DNA from 2 places in the Halomonas sp. Ps84H-12 genome. Region 2 is predicted to be linked to the other one. Evidence: predicted binding sites of a transcription regulator. Region 2 holds the regulator's gene; the other holds the start of a gene.
The links. The regulator FliA, encoded in region 2, starts transcription of late flagellar genes. The targets are predictions, from matches to a motif close to CTAAAGTTNNNNNNNNNNCNGCCGATA.
Positions count from the first base shown of each region.

Region 1: fliD (flagellar filament capping protein FliD) is a predicted target of FliA. The motif match lies at 1,802-1,828, and genes of this name have one in related genera.

Region 1 covers NZ_JAMXSJ010000043.1:9,862-17,532, forward strand. The annotation lists gene fliD (flagellar filament capping protein FliD) at 1-159, opposite strand, end outside; gene fliD (flagellar filament capping protein FliD) at 370-1,719, opposite strand; gene NH344_RS16155 (UDP-glucose/GDP-mannose dehydrogenase family protein) at 1,897-3,219, opposite strand; gene NH344_RS16160 (hypothetical protein) at 3,386-3,706, shown strand; gene NH344_RS16165 (exopolysaccharide biosynthesis protein) at 4,034-4,627, opposite strand; gene NH344_RS16170 (nucleoid-associated protein) at 4,809-5,822, opposite strand; gene NH344_RS16175 (ABC transporter permease) at 5,869-6,630, opposite strand; gene NH344_RS16180 (ABC transporter ATP-binding protein) at 6,627-7,562, opposite strand; gene NH344_RS16185 (hypothetical protein) at 7,608-7,671, opposite strand, start outside.
Region 2 covers NZ_JAMXSJ010000006.1:88,980-96,650, reverse strand. The annotation lists gene flhF (flagellar biosynthesis protein FlhF) at 1-1,204, shown strand, start outside; gene NH344_RS04715 (hypothetical protein) at 1,201-1,800, shown strand; gene NH344_RS04710 (flagellar protein FlhE) at 1,972-2,322, shown strand; gene NH344_RS04705 (RNA polymerase sigma factor FliA) at 2,349-3,050, shown strand; gene NH344_RS04700 (MotA/TolQ/ExbB proton channel family protein) at 3,090-3,905, shown strand; gene NH344_RS04695 (OmpA family protein) at 3,910-4,581, shown strand; gene NH344_RS04690 (hypothetical protein) at 4,725-5,315, opposite strand; gene NH344_RS04685 (adenosylcobalamin-dependent ribonucleoside-diphosphate reductase) at 5,509-7,620, shown strand.

The DNA of each region.
Region 1 (7,671 bases), on a different contig from region 2:
CGATGTTTGCAGCTGGCCGTAGGCAGAAATCTTATCCTGCTGTTGCTCTTTTTGGCGGGTAATCGGCGCGAGTTTGCCCCGCTCCGCTTCTTGAAGCTGATCCAACAAGCCGGTGAGATCCAGGCCAGAGCCGACGCCTAGAGAGGTTATTGTCGCCATGCAGATGTTCCTCGATGCAAAAGGCTAAACCCACAGTCATTGATACAGTGCGCCAACAGTGGCGTTTCGACTGGATTTAATAGCATTCTTATCGACGGAACAACGGCTAACTTTAGGTCTTTTTTATCACCTAACTCCGAATACCCCATTACCCCAATAAAAACGCCTGCTTAGCGCAGGCGCTTTGGAGATAGCTAAACAAAGTTGGTATTATTTTCGGCCTAGCTGTGCACCTAACGCATCAAACTGCTGGGTGAGGTAGCTGCTGGTTTGGTTCATTTGGGCAATCATGCTATCCAACTGGCCAAACTGAGTGCGGTAGCGAGAAATGGTCTGCTCGATGGATTGCTCCATGCGCGTGTAACGCTCGCCCAGCGACTCAACGCGGTTTTCAGCACCAGAAATCGCGCCGGATACCGTACCATTAGTGCCTAGCAACTGCTCGATGGTTTGGTTCACTTGGCCTGCCATGCCTTCGTTATCGGCAGCACCTGCAAAAAAGGCAGAGAGCGCATCCTGATTATTGGCAATGGCATCATCTAGCTTGCCGCTATCAACTTCGAGCGTGCCATCGCGCTGTAGTGAAATGCCGATATCCGTCAGCATGGAGAACTGGCCTTCGATACCTCCACCCAACACGCTGCGTAAACGAGACTCCACCGTGCGTACCGCACTGTCACCCAGCAGCTCACCGGCGGCACCGGTTTCCGCATTAAAGCTGGTGAGTTCGCCAATGGTGCCTTTTAGGTCGTTGTAGGCATCTACAAAGCCAGTAATCGCTTCGCGCACTGCTAGGGTGTTTTGCTCTACTGAAACGGTGCTATCTCCCTCTTCCTGAAGGTTCAGTGTGACTCCTTGAATGGCACCTTCTACTTGGTTGGTAGGGCTAGTGATGGCCACACCGTTAACATTCAATTTCGCATCTTGGCCTGCTTGCGTAAACTCTGATTCCAACTGCCCGCCAAATTCCGCCCCTAGCGTTATGCCTGAAATAGACGCGTCTTCACCGGTTTGCGTGGAATTGAGCGCTAGCCGGTAATTTTCACCATCAAAGATAATAGAGGCAGAGACACCACTATCTTCTTTCGCGTTAATGGCATCGCGTACTTCTTCAAGCGTGCTGTTGGCAGCAATGTCTACCTCAACGTCAGCTTGCTCAGCGCCTGCAAAATTGAGGGTCAGCGTGGTCGCTTCTGTGGTCAGGGCAGTAGTTGAATCCGGCACGCCTGCGGTTGCCAGGGTGCCCGATGTGGCTAACTGAGTGACGGATACGTTATAGCTACCGGGCTGCGCTTCGCCATCTGCCGTGGCAGTGAATGCTTCACCGCTAACGTTGGTCGAGAGGCTCTCATACAGTGTGCTGTCGTTGAGAGCATCCGCTGCGTCCTGAAAGGCAGAAAGGGCCGTTTGTAGCTGCCCATAGGCAGAGATTTTGGTTTGCTGGGTTTCCAGTTGCTGCTCGATGGGCGCAAGTTTGCCACGCTCAGCTTCTTGCAACTGATCTAGCAAGCCGTTGAGGTCCAGCCCTGAACCGATACCAAGTGATGAAATGGAAGCCATGCGTACCGTCCCTTTTTCGCGTTGTGCGGCCGTCTTACCGATTTTGCGGCAGCCATTATTCAAGTTAGCTAATTAGTTATTTATTCGGCATTGAGCCTATTAACTTTAACAAATTTATTAGCCTTGGGCTTACTCATTTACCAGAAACAGCAAACCAAAGCTATAAACTTCTGTTTATTAAGACTTTCTACCGACACCCACATAGCAAACACCCGCCTCACTCAACGCGCTGGGCGCGTATAAATTACGCCCATCTACCACTAATTTATTGTTTAGCTGGCTGGCTAACCAAGTGAAGTCAACGGTGCGAAACTCTTTCCACTCTGTACAGATGACCAGTGCATCTGCACCTTTTACTGCCTGTATGCGATCGCCTGCGAGCATCAGGTCGTCACGCTCGCCATAAAGCCTTCGGCACTCTCCCATCGCTTCCGGGTCGAACGCTTGCACCTTTGCGCCTGCTGCCCACAGGGCTTCCATCAGTGCTCGGCTGGGCGCTTCGCGCATATCATCGGTGCCGGGCTTAAATGCTAGCCCCCAAATAGCAATCACTTTCCCCTCTAAGTTACCGAGGCTCTCTTGCAGTTTTGTGTAAAGCGTTTGTTTTTGGCGCTGATTAACGGCTTCTACGGCTTTTAATAATTCCGGCGTGTAACCTAATTGCAAAGCGGCTTGCTCAAGGGCGTGTACGTCTTTGGGGAAACAGGAGCCGCCATAACCACAACCAGGGTAAATAAAATGGTAGCCAATACGCGGGTCACTTCCGATACCCCGGCGCACATCTTCAATATCAACCTCTAAGCGCTCCGCTAAATTCGCCATCTCGTTCATGAAGCTAATTTTGGTCGCCAACATGGCGTTGGCGGCATATTTCGTCAGCTCTGCCGCTCGCACGCTCATAAACATGAGCTTGTCGTGGTTGCGGTTATAGGGCGCGTAGCAGGCTTTCATACGCTCTTTTACCCGCTCGCTCTCGGTGCCTACGATAATGCGAGCGCCGCGGGTGAAGTCATCAATGGCAGCGCCTTCTTTCATAAACTCAGGGTTGGAGCACACATCAAAAGGGTGTTCAACCTTACGCTGCTGTAGCACGCGGCTGATGGTGTCGCTCACACGCTCGGCCGTGCCTACCGGCACCGTCGATTTATCCACCACCAGCTTATAGCCCTGCATGTGCTGGCCGATACTTTCCGCGACGCTTAATACGTACTGCAGATCAGCGCTGCCATCTTCGTCTGGCGGGGTGCCCACCGCGATAAACAGCGTGTCGCTTTCGGTTACCGCCTGCGCGGTATCTGTGGTAAATCGCAAACGCCCAGCGGCAACGTTATGCGCTACCAGCTGGCTCAGGCCTGGCTCGAAAATAGGGATCTCACCACGGCTAAGCTGTGCGATGCGGTTAGCATCAATATCCATGCAGATGACCTGATGACCCACATCCGCCAAACACGCACCTGCCACGAGCCCTACATATCCGGTACCAAAAACGCTAATTTGCATAATCAACCAGCTCTAAAAAGGAGTGCCGCAAGCCTACCACACCTTTTTTGCAATTCAGATGACACGCAAAACTCAGCCCAATACATAGACCTTGGTCTAACACTCCTACTGCTTTATAATGCACTGCAGCACACCCATTTTGCTGCGATTGCAGGAGCAACCTACCATGCCCGCTGAAGCATTATCCCCCGCGACCACTGCTTCCTTCCACGTACAGCGCAGCTTGCGCCACTGCCTTTCTAGCGTAGCGGAACTGCTTTATGAGAGCGGCCATGTGCTTGAAACCATCACCCTGATACAGCGTGGTTTATCGCACCAGGAGTTGATCTCTCTGAGCCATCAGCACCCCCGTTGGGCGCTTTGCCAGCAAGTGTTGGAAGAGAGTGATGCCGCCACTTTTAATGACTATGGCCGTTTTGTGTTAACAGCCATGGGCCGCGAGCTGATGTTTGATATGTTTGGGCAGGGAGCCGCAGACTGCGCCTAACGCGTTAGCCAAGCGCCCGCTAGACAGGAGCGGGCGCTTGGCAGCACAGGCCAGGGGGATAGAGTGAGTGGTACAGCAGCGTAGCGCTTAGCGTAGGCCCAGCATGGAAAGAATAAACAGCACTACCACGATCAAACCCACGATATAGATAATATTACGCATAATGGCACTCCTTGCTTGTTTTGCTTGTTGCGTTTTCGAGAAATCAAATGGCTGCTCACCCTTGAGCTGACCCTTCCAGCCTAGCAGGCTTTGTTTTGTTTTGCGTAATCAGCCCCCCCTATCGCGGCTTGCCTTATCAATCAGCGCGAAAAACCTAGTAAAGCATTAGATGAGACTCATCACTACTACCGTGAAGGTCACGCCGGTAAGCAAGAATCCCAACGCCAGCATCAGGCCATCTCTGGCCACCAGCCCCAGCCCAAACAGCGTGAGTGCCAATCCAGCGCCATTGGCACTGAAAGGGATGAACTCCATCGGCGGCATCGCTAACGCCACCAGCAGGCAAGCGAAGGCCGTCACCCGAATACCGATGTAGCCGGTCATCCAAGCCAAGCGTACGCCCAGCAAGCCATCGACCCATTTGGCGGGCTTTTTCATGTAGTGCAGCGCTTTATCAAACTTCTGCCGTGATAAAGAACGATTCAGCAGCCATTTAGGTAGCCAGAACGTTTCCCGCCCCACCAGCAGCTGCGAAGAGGTCAGCAGCACTAACACCGCCATCAGCGTTGGCATGCCGGGGATATCACCAATAATCGGCGCCAGCGTTATCAAGCCTGCCAATAGAAGCAGCGGGCCAAACGAGCGCCGCCCCACCGCATGCACCACATCATCCACGCTAACCTGCGCGTTTTCCCGCTCCATCCGTTCCATGGTGTGGATCAGTTCGGTTAAATTCGTTGCTTCCCGCGTATCGCTCATGGGCGTCTCGGCGCTCCTTTGCCATTGGATTCTGTTTAACGTCAGTCTGTTTCACGTCGATCTGTTAAGCTCAGGTCTGTTGAACATCGCTGCTTGGTTAATCGCTTGGCCTCTATAGGTTAGCCTCTGGTGCCGCTCGCTACCCATGCTTTACGCTGCTGTTCAAGCACTTTTAACCTTGTCACTCTTTCCGCTTGGCGAGCTGCTCTTTGAGCTGTTTGGGCACTTGCTTGATGATCAGCCGGTCCTGGGCTTCGTCATACTCAATACTGGAACCCAGCAGGTGTGAATCGAAACTGATCGAGACGCCGCCAGAGCGCCCGGTGAAGCGGCGGAACTGGCTGATGGTGCGTTTGTCCGGCGGGATTTCCGGCGAGAGGCCGTAGTCGGCGTTGCGAATATGGTCGTAAAACGCCTTGGGCTGCTTCTCATCCACAAGCCCGGAGAGCTCTTCCAGCGTCATGGGTTCGCCACGGCGCAGCTGTTCGTTGGCGTAATCAACCAGGGTATCGGTCTTTTCACGGCTGGCGTCGTCGTCTAAATCCTCTTTTTCGACGTAGTCGCTAAAGGCTTTCAGCAGCGTGCGGGTTTCGGCGGGGGCATCAATGCCCTCCTCCATGCCCAGCAGCGCCGCGACGCCATCGGCGAGCTTTTTACCGCCCCGGTCTTTTAGAAACGAGACGTACTGCGTGCTTTCCGCACCGCTCTGCCACTGGGTCAGGTTGATGCGGGCCGCCAGGGTGAGTTGGCTCGTGTTCAGTTGGGCGGCAGGCACCGCTTGATGCGCGTCGTTAAAGCCGATACCTTCCCGCTGATGCACGAGCGCCATGAACAGCGTTTCGGTGTCGCCTTGACGTAGATGGGCGATGACCAAGAAACCGCCAACGGAGAGCTGACCTTGCAGCGTTTGGGCCAAACGCTCGGCCATGGCGCTGGCCAACTGAGCAAAGGTTTGCTCGTCGGCTTGATACGCCGTAAGCCACACCACCAGCGGCCCGGCCTGCTCGCCCTGCTCGGCAAAGCGCCCCCAGCCCTTCGCTTTGGTGTTGTAGGTGTCGTTTAGCGCATTCACTAGGCTGGCCATCACCGTGTCGTCACTGGCAGCGGCGGCCTCGGCAGGCGGGGCCGTCACACTTAAGCGCTCGCCGTCGAGGGATGGCTCAAGGCGGTAGACAGTACTTTGCAGTAGCGGCATAAACAGGCATTACCTTTGTAAAAACGTCGAAGAGGTCACTTCAGCATCAGGGCTTTAAGCGGTAACCGGTGCGGAAAATCCAGGCAATGGTGGCAAGGCTTGCCGCCAGAAACAGCAAAATCATCGCTACGCTAGCGCCCAAGCTAACATCGCTAATGCCGTAGAAGCTCCAGCGGAAACCGCTGACGAGGTACACCACCGGATTCGCCAGGGTCACACTCTGCCAAAACGGCGGGAGCATATCGATGGAGTAGAAGCTGCCGCCCAGGAACGTGAGCGGGGTAATCACCAGCAGCGGCACGAGCTGCAGCTTGTCGAAGCCATCCGCCCAGATGCCGATGATAAAACCCAGCAGGCTAAAAGTGACGGCGGTCAGCACCAGAAACGTCAGCATCCAGAACGGATGGGCGATCTCAAGCGGCACAAAGAAGCTGGACGTGCCGAGAATGATCAGCCCCAGCAGTATCGATTTCGAGGCCGCCGCCCCTACGTAGCCCACGACGATCTCTAGATAGGAGATCGGTGCCGACAAAATCTCATAGATGCTGCCGGAGAATTTGGGAAAAAAGATGCCAAACGAGGCGTTCGAGACGCTCTGGGTCAGCAGCATCAGCATAATCAAACCAGGGACGATAAACGCGCCGTAGCTCACCCCGCCAATTTCCGTGATCCGCGAGCCAATCGCCGCGCCAAACACCACAAAGTAGAGCGAGGTAGAGATCACCGGTGAGACAACGCTCTGTAGCAGCGTGCGGCGAGTGCGGGCCATTTCCGCCATGTAAATCGCACGAACGGGATAGAGATTCATGAGCGCTCCTTCACCAGGTCCACGAAGATATCTTCCAGCGAGCTCTGCCGGGTGTGTAGATCTTTAAAGCTGATGCCCGCCTGCTCTAGCTGCGTTAACAGGGTAGAGATCCCTCGCCCATCCTCTTCCTGGCGGCCATCGTAGGTATAGACCAGCTCATAGCCACCGGCGGCCAAGCTGAGCGCTTCCTGCGCCAGTGCGGGCGGCAACTCCGCTAGCGGGCTGTGTAGCTGCAGGGTGAGCTGCTTGCTGCCCAGCTTTTTCATGAGCGCGGCTTTCTCTTCCACCAGCACGATCTCGCCGCGATTGATGACGCCTATGCGGTCGGCCATCTCTTCGGCTTCTTCAATGTAGTGGGTGGTGAGAATGATCGTCACCCCATCGTCCCGCAGCCCGCGTACCACGTTCCACATATCCCGCCGCAGCTCGACGTCCACCCCGGCGGTCGGCTCATCCAAAAACAGAATGCGTGGCTCGTGGGAGAGCGCCTTGGCAATCAGCACCCGCCGCTTCATACCGCCGGAGAGGGTCATCAGGCGATTGTGGCGTTTATCCCACAGCGAGAGCGACTTGAGCACTTTTTCGATATGGGCGGGGTTGGGGGATTTACCAAACAGGCCACGGCTGAAACTCACCGTGTTCCAGACCGTTTCAAACGCTTCATTGGTGAGTTCTTGCGGCACAAGGCCAATCCGCTCGCGGGCTTGGCGGTAATCGCGCACGCTGTCGAAGCCATCGACAATGACATGACCTTCGCTGGGATTGACCAAGCCACATACCAAGCTGATCAAGGTAGTTTTACCCGCCCCGTTCGGGCCGAGCAGAGCAAAAATTTCGCCGCGCTGGATGGTTAAATCCACACGAGTGAGCGCCTGAAAGCCACCTTCGTAGGTTTTATTCAGGCCATCGATGGTAATGATGGGGTCGTTCAAGGCGTACTGCTCCTTAAAGCTTGGCCATCATTGGCCAAAAAGGATTTATCCGCACCCGGTTGACATGCCGTGCTGGCAAACAACTCGGGCCTCTTGACGCTCAGTTGCG
Region 2 (7,671 bases):
GCAAGACGAAGCTGGGCGGCTTGCGCCGGTATTAGACATCGTCATGCGCCACGGTATGAGGGTGCTGTTTGGCTCCTATGGCCAGCAGGTGCCAGAAGATATGGTGGTCGCGACACCACCCGCACTGATTGATCAAGCACTGTCGGCCAACGTTTCGAGTAGCGCGCGTGCTGAAACAGCCCCACTCAGCTTGCCACGCTGGTCGCGGGATGTGTTAGGGCAGGGGCGCAGGCTCTCCTCGGTGTTAACCCGCTTGCGTCAGCGTGTCGTCGATTTTCACCGCTTGGAAGCCGCCTGGGACATCGCAGCGCTGCCGGGGGTGATACAAGACCAGCGCCTAGATGAGCTGTTAGCCGGAGCCTCCACCACTCGTGACGCGTTAGGGGTGGTTTGGTCGCCCCGCCGCAACGAGCGAGGTTGTGACTGGTCGATGCCAGATGTTGCCTTGAATGAGCAAGGTGCTTGGCTGGCACTGACTCGCCTTCAGCACCGTCAGCTAGCGGGCTGGCAGCCACGTTTGGTGCGTTGTGCAGGAGATGTTGCGGTTCATCTGCTGCCTACCCTGCCAGACGCTGAGGCGCTGGCTTGGCTAAACGCTCAGCATCTGACGTGGGTCAGCATGGTGCCCGCGAGCCAGCGGGTATACTGCCAGGGCGAGCGCTATACCCTGCGTTCCCTGTTCCAAGAAAGCACCTTAACCCATAGCGTGGGCATCCGTTTCCGCGGGCAAAGCATGCAGCTTTCCAGCGCCTATGTTGAAGCGCAGGACGTATCAGGTAACCCCGTATTGGCGTGGGTCGGTGAGGTAAGCGACCCTGAAAGCACTAAGCGAATCGTGCGCCGCTACTGGCTAACGCCTGCACGTTTGGGCAGCGATGTGTTAACGCTTTTAATCACTCAACTGCAGAGTGACGGACTGGCATCGCTCACCAAGCGTGCTTGGCAGCAGCTTAAAGAGGCCGATGGGGGTGATGTCAGCAGCGAGCTGCGCCTGCTGATGGCCAGCGGCGCGGCTGCAGTAGCTGGCCATCTAGATATCGTTGACGATGAGGACGCTCAGGCCCTGCGAGCCGATTTGCTGCGCTTGTTAGGAACCCAGCGCAAGCGGCGTGATACGGCACTGCTTGATGCATTAGTACACGTTCTGATGGCGCGCGATGCCATTCGTCAGCTAGGTAGCGTCAGTCGTGAGGGCGTGGTATGAGTGGCCAGGATCAGGCGGCTGGCCTGCGCAAATGGGCCGATTTACAGCGCCAGCAGCGCGGTGCTGATGAAGTCGGCCATAACATGGAAAGTGACGAGGCAGTGCCTGCCGCACCCGTTAACGAAGAGAAAGCCGCCGCGTATACCCAGGAGGCCATGGCACCGACGGTAGCTGCTGCTGCCGAGCCTGCCACCGTGGCGCCTCCAAGACCGAAAAAAACGTTAGTGGTAGTAGGCTTACCTCATGCTGGCGCAGCGCAGGTGGACAAAGTGCGAGGTCGGCTGGGGCAATGGTCGGCCCTTGGGAGGCAATGGGCAGGTGACCCACAGGATTGGGATATTCATATTGTCATGCCTGACAGCGCCTCGCTGACTGACTTAGCCGAGCGTTACACTCGCTGGGCGCTATGGGTAAACAGTGATGCTGACGCCTTTGCCACCATGTACCGAGTGTTGCGCCAATTACGCGAGCATGGTGGTCCGCAGCGTCTTCTAGCCCTTCATGAACCCCACCTGCCGCGCCGGGGGTTGCTGGATAATTTGGGCAATGCTTCCGCTCGTTATTTAGATATTGAGCTTCTGCTGCTGGCGCGCTAGCGGCGGGCCAGGGTGCATGTGTCGCTCAAGGGGAGAGTTATGCAGAGTTTGGCGAGTTGGGTAAGTAACGCTAAGCAGATGGCTATTGAGGCGTTGATAAAACCTGCAAAGTTGTTAACAGTAAGAAAAATGGGCTGTTTAGGGCTAGTAGCAGGGTTATGGTTTTTCGCGTTGAATACGCAGGCCGCAACCGGCAGTTGGAGCAGCCAAGTGCCTAGTGTGATGGTAGCAATGAGCGACCGTACCAGCAGCAGTCAGGCGATAACCCCGCCAGCGGGCGTCTCGCTGCGTAATGCTGTGCTGTCGCGAATTCAATGGCGCTTTGAGTCACCGCCGGGAACGCCTGTGCACGCTTGGCTATGTCATCCTGAACGCTGTGTTGCACTATCAGGCATGCGCGGTAGCACGACCGCTCTATCGGGAATGTTGGCGAGCGCACCGCTGTACTTTCGGTTTACGCTGCAGCCAGGGCAACGCCCTGTGCGAGTACAGGGGTTACAAGTGATCGTGAACTATCAGTAAAGGTTGTTAAGCCGCGAGGCACGAGGATGTATACAGCACAAGGCAGGATCAAACAGAGTGAGCTGTTAACTCAATACATGCCACTGGTGAGACGTCAGGCCTTAACGCTGCAGGTAAGGTTGCCCGCGAGTATTGAGCTGGATGATCTGATCCAGGCGGGTATGGTGGGCTTGTTAGAGGCATTAGGGCGCTTTGATGCTGCCCAAGGAGCAACATTTGCTACCTTTGCAAGCCAGCGCATCCGTGGCGCGATGATGGACGAGCTGCGCACTCGTGACTGGCTGCCCCGCAGCGTACGCCGCTCGGCACGGGCGGTAGATGATGCTGTGCGTCGTTTAGAGCAGCAGCTGGGGCGCCCCCCGGAAGAGGGGGAGATTGCCCGTGAACTGGAGATGCCGCTAAGTGATTACCAGCAACTGCTCAACGATACCAATAGCGGGAAATTATTGCCGTTCGAAGAGCTCATTGCGGATGGCGGCGAGCCTGCGGGGGACGACACTCACCGACAGCCGTTTGAACAATTATTGGATGAACAGCAGCGGCAAACGCTGATCGACGCCATTGAAGCACTGCCCGAGCGCGAGAAGCTGCTAATGGCGCTGTATTACCAAGAAGAGATGAATCTAAAAGAAGTGGGCGCTGTGCTCGGTGTCACCGAATCACGGGTTTCACAGCTTCACAGCCAGGCGGTGAGTCGGCTGCGTGCTCGCCTACATGAGACTAATTAATCCTCTCACTCACTAACCATAACCGGCGAGGAGCCGTTGATGAATCCATCTACGCTGATCGGTATATTTGCCAGCATGCTGTTGTTGGTAAGCGTTTTATTTTTTACCGCAGAGTCTCCCGAGAGCTTTATTAACTTACCGGGGCTTGCCATTGTGGTCACTGGCACGCTGGCGGCCACGTTTATCAGCTATCCGCTGAAAGAAGTGCTGCGTGTGGTGCGTCTGGTTGGTTTAGTTTTCCGCCGTGAAAACACCTATGTGCGAGATGACATCAATGAGTTGGTTTCCATGTCGCGCCTTTGGTTTAAGGGGGATGTTAGAGCGGTTGAGAAAGAACTGGAACATACCCGTAATCCGTTTTTGCGCACCGGTATTCAACTGGTCATTGCGAATACAAAAGAGGATGAAATCTTCGACATGCTGCGCTGGCGTATTGCGCGGCTGAAAGCCCGCGAGCATGCTGAAGCCCAAATTTTCCGCACCATGGCCACCTATGCACCGGCCTTTGGCATGATTGGTACTTTGGTAGGCTTGGTCAACATGCTCGAAGTGATGGATGCGGGTGACCTGGAAGTAATTGGGCCCCGGATGGCAGTGGCGCTGTTGACTACTTTCTATGGCATCCTGTTGGCCAATTTGGTGTTTAAACCGATTGCCGTGAAGCTAGAGCGGCGTACGGAAGAGCGCCTTATCACTATGAACATGGTGCTGGAAGGCATTTCGCTAATTACCAAGCGCCGTCTGCCATCGTTTATTGAAGAGACGCTTAACTCCTTCGTAGCGAATTACCACGACGAAATTCGTGACTCGAACGTTAAGCCTCGGCCCGATATGGGTTCCGCATTAAAAGGGTAGCGCCATGCTCGACCGCGACTCACGGCATGCTTTGGAGCTTCCCGCCGAAGTGGGGGAGAGTGACGAGAGCTGGCTGACCAGTTACCTGGATGTATTGACGCTGCTGATTACCCTGTTTGTACTGCTGTTGGCGCTTACGCCATCCGGCGGTGGCGAAGGGAGTGAAAGCAGTATCATGGATCCCTCGAATGCCGTTACGTCACTGCCATTGGCTAGCCTAGCCACAGGAATACTTCCCCGCCACGATGGCTTACATCCCCAAATGGCAGGGCTTGATATCCCTGGAGTGAGTGTCTCCCAGGGGCAAGAGGGCGTTACGCTACGTATTGACGATAGCCTTTTATTCCCCAGTGGCAATGATGTGCTAACGCCCCAGGGGCAAGCTGTGTTAGAACGGCTCTCCTCGGTGCTGCAGTCCTTTGAAGGTCAAATTTCTGTTGAAGGCCACACCGATAACGTGCCGATCGCGACCGCTCGGTTTCCGTCTAACTGGGAGCTCTCAGTGGGACGAGCCATCGCAGTGGTACGCCAGTTAGAGCGGCAAGGTATTGCCATTTCACGTATGCGGGCCGTCGGCTATGCCGACACCCAACCCATGGAAAGTAATGCTACTGCGGAAGGGCGAGCTGCCAACCGACGCGTTGAGCTGTTGCTGAAGCAACAGGTCAAGGGGTAAAGAGATATCTCGAGGCTATCTTCGTGTCGAAGCATCATTCGCTACTGACAGCTGTAAAACGCTGATGGCCCGGGCCGATGCCGCTATGTATCAAGCCAAGCACAGCGGCCGTAATCGAGTAGAGGTTGCGGAAGAGCGTGCGCTTAACCCGGAGGAGCAGGTGCCTCTGTGAGAGAGGCGCCGCTACACAGCGACTGCATGCGTTGAATGGCGTTGCCAGCACCTTCCAAACTAAAGGTCATGTACCACGGTTCCTGCTCTCCCTGGTCAAATCCTAAAAACAGCTGCTCGCCCGACTGCATCTCAGCGATCAGCGTCTCCATATCGCTCAAATAAAAATGGGCATAAAAGCCGTCATCGCCCCGCTCGGTAATAAACTCCGCCATGGTATCGACAATCGGGTTGTCACCAATCCGCAGCCGAGTGGGTACCAGATTCACCGCGCGGCTCTCTCCCTGCTGCTGCGCTAGGGTGACGCGCATCTCCAGCCACGGTAAATCACAGACTCCTTGAGTAGCATTTATGCTTAGCGTGGCATCGGAGTAGCTGTGGGTCTCCACAGCACGAAAGTGGCGCTCTTCTCCTAGGGTCAGCGCCATGGATTGCCAGTGCCCATGGGTAGCCACTGATTCCACATTAAATGTAGCGGCCAATGAAAGGGGAGCTGTGACAAGCAGCATGGCGGTGACGGCGAAAGTTGATGTTTTCAGGAAGTTCATAGGTCGTATCGTCATCGAAAACCTTAAGCCTATAGCGTGTTGGGAATAAGCAAAAGGGTAAGGTGCTGATTTTTCTATATCTAGTGCTGTTAACGTCAAAAAACGGCCCATATAGTAGAAAGTCGGGGCTATACTCCCCTACGATGCCACGTATAATCGGCCCGTTTTTTAGCGCTATCGCTACCCATCGTGAAGGAGTTTCGTGAACATGAGTACCGCAGCCAAGGCGATGAAGACATCCAGTGAAGTCCCTATGCAGGCTCCATCTAGGGAAATCTGGGATGCCAAATATCGGTTAAAAGATCGTCATGGCCAACCGGTGGATCAAGATGTCGCAGCGACCTTTGAGCGCGTGGCTCGCGCCCTAGCCGCCGTAGAGGGTGAAAAGGCCGATGAGTGGCTACCCAAATTTCGCTGGGCGCTGGAAAATGGTGCTATTCCCGCTGGGCGAATTCTCTCTAATGCGGGAGCCGAAGCCTACAAGCCCGCCGTCAGTCTGATTAATTGCACCGTTTCTCGCACTATTCGTGACTCTATGCGCGATATCCTCGACTCTGTGGTCGATGCGGGTATGACATTGAAGTCGGGCGCCGGTATTGGCTACGACTTCTCAACCCTGCGCCATAAAGGTGCCTTTGTGTTTGGCGCAGGAGCAGGCACCAATGGCCCGCTGGCGTTTATGGATATCTACGACAAGATGTGCTTCACCGTGGCGTCTGCCGGAGGCCGTCGCGGCGCGCAGATGGGTACCTTTGATGTGGGGCACCCGGACGTGCGCGAGTTTATTCAAGCCAAGCGCGAAGCAGGGCGGCTGCGTCAATTTAACCTGAGCCTACTCATCACCGATGAGTTTATGGAAGCGGTGAAGCACAACGCTGATTGGCCGCTGGCCTTCCCGCTGCATCCTGGTGAGAAAGAGGATGTGAGCGTCGAAGAGGTGATTTACCGCGACTGGCCGGTGGTGGAAGAGGGCTACACGGTGGATGCCGAAGGGCGCGTGGCCTGCCGTGTTGTCGAGGTGATTAAAGCTCGCGAGTTGTGGGACACGATTATGTCCTCCACCTACGACTACGCCGAGCCGGGCTTTATCCTGATCGATCAAGTCAACCGCATGAACAACAACTGGTTCTGCGAAGATATCCGCGCCACTAACCCCTGCGGCGAGCAGCCACTACCGCCAGAGGGCGCTTGCCTGCTGGGCTCGGTCAACCTGACCAAGTTTGTGATCGAGCCGTTTAGCGCCGAGCCGCGGTTTGATTGGGAGCGCTACCGTAAAGTCGTGGCGATTTTCACCCGTATGCTCGACAACGTGGTGGAAATTGCTGGCCTGCCGCTCCCCCAGCAACAGCGCGAAATTGAAGCCAAACGCCGCCACGGCATGGGCTTTTTAGGTCTTGGTTCGACCCTGACCATGCTGAAAATTCCCTACGGCTCTCAGGCGTCGCTGACGTTCACTGAAGAGGTCAGTCGTCATTTGGCGTTGGAAGGGTGGAAGCAGGCGCTGGAGCTTTCTAAAGAGAGGGGCATGGCGCCAGTGCTTGAAGAGGAGCACACCATTACGCCCAAGATGATGCGCGAGCGCCCTCAGCTCGCCAGCGACGGCTACGAGGTAGGTGACAAGGTGCCGGGGCGGATTCTGCACGCCCGCTATAGCCAATACATGGCCAAAGTGGCCGAGCTTGAGCCGGAGCTGGTAGCGCAGCTCGCCGAGCACGGTGCTCGCTTTACTCACCATAGTTCGATTGCCCCCACAGGCACTATCTCGCTCTCCATGGGCAACAACGCTTCCAATGGCATTGAGCCGTCGTTCTCCCATCGCTATTTCCGCAACATCATCCAGTCCGGTAAAAAGACCAAGGAGCAGGTGGAGGTGGTGTCGTTTGAACTAGCGGCCTACCGCCACTTTATCGCTGCCGATGCGGTAGAGAGCGATCTGCCGGATTACTTTATTACCGCTGACGCGGTCACTCCCGAGCAGCACGTCGCCGTTCAAGCGGCAGCTCAGCAGTGGGTGGACTCGGCGATTTCCAAAACGGTCAATGTACCCACCGAGTTCCCCTTTGAGCAGTTCCAAGACCTCTATCTGCAGGCCTACGAGAGCCGTTTGAAAGGTTGCACTACCTTCCGCTTTAACCCGGAAGCCTTCCAAGGCGTGTTGGTGCGTGAGGATGACCTGAAAAACACCACCTATGTGTTTGAGCTGGAAAATGGTGAAACCCTTGAGCTAACCGGCGATGAGAAGGTGCTTTACGACGGTGAAGAGCATAACGCCGCTAACCTGTTTGATGCCTTGAAAGAGGGCACCTACGGCAAATGGTAATCGTAAGCGCAAGCAAGGCTTAGCTTGATGAGCTGTCTAAAGAACTGGGGA